DNA from 3 places in the Pseudomonas sp. H3_D04 genome. Region 1 is predicted to be linked to each of the others. Evidence: predicted binding sites of a transcription regulator. Region 1 holds the regulator's gene; each other region holds the start of a gene.
The links. The regulator sigma-54, encoded in region 1, starts transcription at its own class of promoters, with help from an activator protein. The targets are predictions, from matches to a motif close to ANTGGCATNNANNTTGCTNT.
Positions count from the first base shown of each region.

Region 2: the regulator sigma-54 is predicted to act here: its motif matches at 1,100-1,119, upstream of flgB (flagellar basal body rod protein FlgB).
Region 3: the regulator sigma-54 is predicted to act here: its motif matches at 677-696, upstream of glnK (P-II family nitrogen regulator).

Region 1 covers NZ_CP162801.1:4,798,410-4,800,676, forward strand. Annotated here, with positions in the region: gene lptB (LPS export ABC transporter ATP-binding protein) at 1-271, shown strand, start outside; gene AB4N91_RS22285 (RNA polymerase factor sigma-54) at 456-1,949, shown strand; gene hpf (ribosome hibernation-promoting factor, HPF/YfiA family) at 2,024-2,267, shown strand, end outside.
Region 2 covers NZ_CP162801.1:942,881-945,147, reverse strand. Annotated here, with positions in the region: gene flgD (flagellar hook assembly protein FlgD) at 1-187, opposite strand, end outside; gene flgC (flagellar basal body rod protein FlgC) at 203-646, opposite strand; gene flgB (flagellar basal body rod protein FlgB) at 650-1,057, opposite strand; gene cheR (protein-glutamate O-methyltransferase CheR) at 1,424-2,251, opposite strand.
Region 3 covers NZ_CP162801.1:6,088,062-6,090,328, forward strand. Annotated here, with positions in the region: gene AB4N91_RS27915 (accessory factor UbiK family protein) at 224-484, opposite strand; gene glnK (P-II family nitrogen regulator) at 902-1,240, shown strand; gene AB4N91_RS27925 (ammonium transporter) at 1,278-2,267, shown strand, end outside.

The DNA of each region.
Region 1 (2,267 bases):
GGCCACCAACCCGAAATTCATCCTCCTCGACGAACCATTCGCCGGCGTGGACCCGATTTCGGTGGGCGACATCAAGCAGATCATCTACCACCTCAAGGCCAAAGGCATTGGCGTGCTGATCACTGACCACAACGTCCGTGAAACCCTGGATATCTGCGAAACCGCCTACATCGTCAACGATGGTCAACTGATCGCTGAAGGTGACTCCGCCACCATCCTGGCCAACGAACTGGTCAAGGAAGTGTATCTGGGCCATGAATTCCGCCTTTAAGCAGTAAGGTGTCTGGCTGATTGTCCGGGCGCTCGTCTCGATAAAAAATCAATACTTTTTTATTGTTACAGCGCTCTAGGCAAACGCTGCAGTTTCGGGCATATAATTTGCTTATGTTTGGCGCTCCGGCGCCCTGTAGTGGATGGCGCATGTGCGCCGGCGAATAAGGTGTTAAGCCCCTGCCATGAAACCATCGCTAGTCTTGAGAATGGGCCAGCAGCTGACGATGACACCGCAGCTGCAACAGGCCATCCGCCTGCTCCAATTGTCGACCCTGGACCTGCAACAGGAAATCCAGGAGGCCCTGGAGTCCAATCCGATGCTCGAACGCCAGGAAGAAGGCGACGACTTCGATAACGCCGACCCCTTGGCCGACAAAGCCGAACAGCTCCCCAACGCCGACATTTCGGAACCCTCCTACCAGGAAACCGCCCCGACGGTGGATAACCTTGAGGAAGGCGACTGGAACGAGCGCATTCCCAACGAGCTGCCCGTTGATACCGCGTGGGAAGACGTCTACCAGACCAGTGCCAGCAGCTTGCCGAGCAACGATGACGACGAGTGGGATTTCACCACCCGCACATCGGCCGGTGAAAGCCTGCAAAGCCATTTGTTGTGGCAACTGAACCTGGCACCGATGTCCGACACCGATCGTCTGATCGCCGTGACCCTGATCGACTGCATCAACAATCAGGGCTACCTGGACGAAACCCTCGAGGAAATTCTCGAGGCCTTCGATCCGGAGCTGGACATCGAACTGGACGAAATCGAAGCCGTCCTGCACCGCATCCAGCAATTCGAACCGGCCGGCATTGGCGCCCGCAACCTGGGCGAATGCCTGCTGCTGCAATTGCGCCAACTGCCAGCCAAGACGCCTTGGCTGGCCGAAGCGAAACGCCTGGTCACCGACTACATCGACCTGCTCGGCAGCCGCGATTACAGCCAGCTCATGCGTCGCATGAAGCTCAAGGAAGATGAACTGCGCCAGGTCATCGAGCTGGTGCAGAGCCTCAACCCGCGACCGGGCTCGCAGATCGAGTCCAGTGAAGCCGAATATGTTGTCCCTGACGTGATCGTGCGCAAGGACAATGAGCGCTGGCTGGTCGAGCTGAACCAGGAATCGGTGCCACGGCTGCGGGTCAACGCCCAATACGCCGGTTTTGTGCGCCGCGCCGACACCAGCGCCGACAACACCTTCATGCGCAATCAGTTGCAAGAGGCCCGCTGGTTCATCAAGAGCCTGCAAAGCCGCAACGAAACCCTGATGAAAGTAGCCACTCAGATCGTCGAGCATCAGCGCGGCTTTCTTGAATACGGCGACGAAGCGATGAAGCCGCTGGTCCTGCATGACATCGCCGAAGCGGTGGGGATGCACGAGTCGACGATTTCACGGGTCACCACGCAAAAATTCATGCATACCCCTCGGGGCATATATGAACTGAAATACTTTTTCTCCAGCCACGTCAGCACCTCCGAAGGCGGTGAATGCTCGTCCACGGCGATCCGCGCGATCATCAAAAAACTGGTTGCCGCGGAAAATCAGAAAAAGCCGTTGAGTGACAGCAAGATCGCTGGTTTACTGGAGGCACAAGGCATTCAGGTGGCTCGCCGCACCGTCGCCAAGTACCGCGAATCCCTCGGGATCGCGCCTTCGAGCGAACGCAAGCGGTTGATGTAGAGCCACGCCACAGCGTTCCAGTGGCAGGCATTTCTGCCTGCCGCTTTATGCACTGGCAACGAAGGAGAAGCTGTATGCAAGTCAACATCAGTGGACACCAACTGGAAGTGACCGAACCTCTTCGCACCTACATCGGCGAAAAACTCGAACGATTAGAGAGGCATTTCGACAAGATCACCAACGTGCAGGTCACGATGACGGTCGAAAAGCTCAAGCAGAAAATCGAAGCCACGCTGCATATTCCCGGCAATGAAGTGGTCGCAAACGCGGAGCATACCGATATGTACGCGGCGATCGACGCACTGACCGACAAGCTGG
Region 2 (2,267 bases), 2.7 Mb from region 1:
GCGGGTTCTGGTTCTTCAGCTGGGTAACCAGCAATTGCAGGAACGCGTCCTTGCCCAACGCCTTCTTGCCGGTGGCGCTGTTGGTGGCCGAGGCCAGGCCGTCGCTGCTGGTGTTATTGGCCTTGACCGAAGAGTTGGCCAAGACGTCCTTGATGTTCACGCCGCTGGTGGTATCGGTAACACTCATCTGAGTCGCCCCTTATCACTGACCGAGGGTCAGGACCTTCTGCATCATGGTTTTGGCGGTGTTCATCATTTCAGCGTTGGTCTGGAACGAGCGACTGGCGGAAATCATGTCGGCCATTTCTTCGACGACATTGACGTTCGGGTAGTAGACGTAGCCCTTGGCATCGGCGGCCGGATGGTTCGGCTCGTAACGCGCGTCAAGGTTGCTTTGGTCTTCGACCACGCCCAGCACTTGCACGCCTTGGCCGGCGGCGTCCTGGTTCTGGAACAGCGAATCGCTGCCGCCGCTCTGGCCGCCCTGGAACATGGTGGCGAACACCGGGTGACGGGCGCGATAGGTCTGGTCGATGCTCGACGAGACGGTTTCGGCGTTGGCGATGTTCGAGGCCACGGTGTTCAAGCGCGTGGTCTGCGCGCTCATGCCGCTACCGGCAATGTTGAAAACACTGGATAGGGACATGACTTACTCTCCGCGCAGGGCTGACATCAGCCCTTTGAATTTGCTGTTGAGCAGGGTGAAGCTGGCCTGGAAGCCGACGGCGTTTTCCGCGTAGTTCGACTGTTCCAGTTGGGCGTCCACAGTGTTCTGGTCGATCGACGGCTGCATCGGCGTGCGATACATCAGCGACTCGTCGCCATTGCCCAGGCCTTCGGCCTCGATATGGCGGTTGTTGGTCATGTTCAAGGCAAACGTACCACCCTTGGTTTTCTCGTTCTGTGCGGCGAGCACTTTGGAGAACTCCAGGTCCCGAGCCTTGTAGTTCGGGGTATCGGCGTTGGCGATGTTGTTGGCCAGGACTTCGGCACGCTGAGCGCGGAAGCCCAGGGCTTGTTCATGGATACCGAGCGCTTTATCGAAGCTGATGCTCATGTCGGGAAACCTTCGGGTGACCTGATTTTTCGTAACAGAGACATAGCAAGTGGCGTGCCAATTCAAAAAACCCCGGAAACCGGGGCTTTGCCGGCAGTGGCAAGGCGGCAATGCCAGAAAAGCGGCAACCGATTTCCGCCGCCTGCCGCTTTTCTGCCGCTTATCACCCTCTAAAGAACACCACCCTCCCCTGTGGGAGCGAGCCTGCTCGCGATAGCGGTGTAATAGAAACATTGATGTTGGCTGACACGACGCCATCGCGAGCAGGCTTGCTCCCACAGGGGGATCGTGGTGATGTCAGGGAAATCATCGGGCAAAAAAAACGGGAGCCCCTGAGGACTCCCGTTTTTTGATGCGGCCAACGAATCACTTCGCCTGGTAAATGATCCCCGGGCTGCACTGGACCATCTGGTAATGATCCGGCAAACCGTTCAGCGCTTCGGAGGCGCCGAGGAACAGATAACCGCCTGGCTTGAGCGTGCTGTGAATACGCAACAGGATGTCTTTCTTCACCTCGGCGGAGAAGTAGATCAACACGTTGCGGCAGAACACGATGTCGAACTTGCCCAGGGCCGCGTAGCTGTCCAGCAGGTTGAACGAGCGAAACTCCACGCGACTCTTGATCGGCGCCTTGATCGCCCAGCGCCCCGGCCCTTTGGGGTCGAAGTAACGCTGAAGGCGCTCGGGCGACAGACCACGGCCGATGGCCAGGCTGTCGTACTCGCCGGTCTTGCAGTTGGTCAGCATGGTGCCGGACAAGTCGGTCGCGACGATTTGCGCGCCCATCTTCAACTGGCCCATGTTGACGCGCTCGAACTCATCGATCGACATCGACAGCGAATACGGTTCCTGACCCGACGAGCACGCCGCCGACCAGATCCGCAAGCGCTGGCCGGGGGCCGCCTTGATCGCTTCGGGCAACACCTTGTTCTTCAAGACTTCAAACGGATAGGTGTCGCGAAACCACAGGGTTTCGTTGGTGGTCATGGCATCCACCACCATCTCGCGCAAACCGCTGCGCGGCTGGGTCTGGATGCGCTGAACCAGCTCACCCAGGGATTTGATGCCTTGCTGCTCCATCAGCTTGTTGAGACGGCTCGAGACCAGGTACTGCTTGTTTTCACCGAGCAAAATGCCACAGGCTTTTTCCAGGAATACCCGGAACTGTTCGAAATCCAAATTACCCGTAGACAAAGATGCCGCCTCTTAA
Region 3 (2,267 bases), 1.3 Mb from region 1:
AGCTGAGAATGAGCTTAGGAGCCTGGGCTTCACGGCGCTATCGGACGGCGGTGGTGATCTTTGTAGGACGTTGCCGAGATGGTGGCGGGGCGGCAGATCAGGAGATTGCAGCCTTTGGCAGGTCCTACAGGGTTGGTCGGTCCAGTGTGGGAAGGCTGGTAGACCGAGGTGACTCTATTCGCGAGCAGGCTCGCTCCCACAGGGGGCTGCGTTGTCAGCAGGGTTATTCGGCAGGCGGACTCAGCTTCGCTTCCAGCTCCGCAACCTTCGCTTCGAGGCTTTCCAGCCGTGCCCGGGTCCGCGCCAGCACAACCATCTGGCTATCAAACTCTTCCCGGCTCACCAGGTCCAGCTTGCTGAAGCCGCTCTGCAACAACGCCTTGAACTGGCTTTCGATTTCGCTTTTCGGCAATGGGGTTTCGCCGCTGAAGAGGCGGGAGGCGGTGCCGCTCAGGGCGTCGAGGAAATCTTTGGGTGCGAGCATGGGAAATGTCCTGTCAACAATGGCGGGCAGTGTATCACGCAGTGTCTATAGTCAATTCCGTCAGCAGGGATGCACGCTTTTCGCGCATGTGGACAGACGGCTGCGCACTGTTGTTGTGCGTATCCGTGGGGCCGATTGAGGAAAGGGGCTGTTGGCGGCGGTCAAGGGGTTGAATTCAGTGGGTTTTGGCGAGATGGCAAGCTTTCTGCTTAGTCAGTCGTAACCCATGCACTGATGCAGTCGCTGTGACGAATGCAGTGCGCCAAGCGAAACGGGGAGTTGTTTCGTGAGGAGCGGTTAGCTGGCGTCGGACGGGCAGGTAAGGTCGACGATGCGTTACAAAGCCAGGCACTGCGCTTAGACTTGAGTCGGGTTTGTTTTCCTGGGGCAAGTCCACCAATTCGGGAGAGAGTTTTCATGAAGCTAGTCACTGCCATCATCAAGCCGTTCAAACTGGACGACGTGCGCGAGTCGCTGTCCGAGATCGGCGTGCAGGGCATTACCGTTACTGAAGTCAAAGGCTTCGGTCGGCAGAAGGGTCACACCGAGCTGTATCGCGGCGCGGAATACGTGGTCGATTTCCTGCCTAAGGTAAAGATCGATGTCGCCATTGACGACAAGGATCTGGACCGGGTTATCGAGGCGATAACCAAGGCCGCCAACACCGGCAAGATCGGTGACGGCAAGATCTTCGTGGTCAATCTGGAACAGGCGATTCGCATCCGTACCGGCGAAACCGATACCGACGCGATTTAAACGCCGCCACAAACCCAACGCCCCAGGAGAAAACAATATGACTCTGCGTAAATTCGCAGGGCTAGGAGCCCTGTTGTCCCTCGTAATGCCCAGCCTGGCTATGGCGGCAGACGAAGTGGCGGCCCCAGTCCTCAACTCCGGCGATACCGCCTGGATGATGACCTCGACAGCCCTCGTGCTGTTCATGACCATTCCCGGCCTCGCCCTGTTCTACGGCGGCATGGTTCGCTCCAAAAACATTCTTTCCGTGATGATGCAGTGCTTCGCCATTACCGGTCTGATCAGCATTCTGTGGGTCATTTATGGCTACAGCATCGCGTTCGACACCACCGGCATGGAGCAGGGCGTCGTCAACTTCAACTCGTTCTTCGGTGGCATGGGCAAGGCATTCCTCGCCGGTGTCACGCCGTCGAGCCTGACCGGTCCTGCGGCGCTGTTCCCTGAGGCGGTGTTCATCACCTTCCAGATGACCTTCGCCATCATCACCCCTGCGCTGATCGTCGGTGCCTTCGCCGAGCGGATGAAGTTCTCCGCCATGCTGATCTTCATGGGCGTGTGGTTCACCCTGGTTTATGCACCGATTGCGCACATGGTCTGGTCCGGCAACGGCGGCCTGATGTGGGATTGGGGTGTGCTCGACTTCGCGGGCGGCACCGTGGTGCACATCAACGCCGGTGTGGCCGGTCTGGTTGCGTGCATCGTGCTCGGCAAGCGCAAAGGCTTCCCGACCACCCCGATGGCACCGCACAACCTCGGTTACACCCTGATGGGCGCCGCGATGCTGTGGGTCGGCTGGTTCGGTTTCAACGCCGGTTCCGCCGCTGCGGCCAACGGCACGGCCGGTATGGCAATGCTGGTGACCCAGATCGCAACCGCCGCCGCTGCACTGGGCTGGATGTTCGCCGAGTGGATCACTCACGGCAAACCAAGTGCGCTGGGTATCGCTTCGGGTGTTGTGGCCGGTCTGGTCGCCATCACCCCGGCCGCTGGCACCGTGGGCCCGATGGGCGCGCTGGTCATCGGCCTG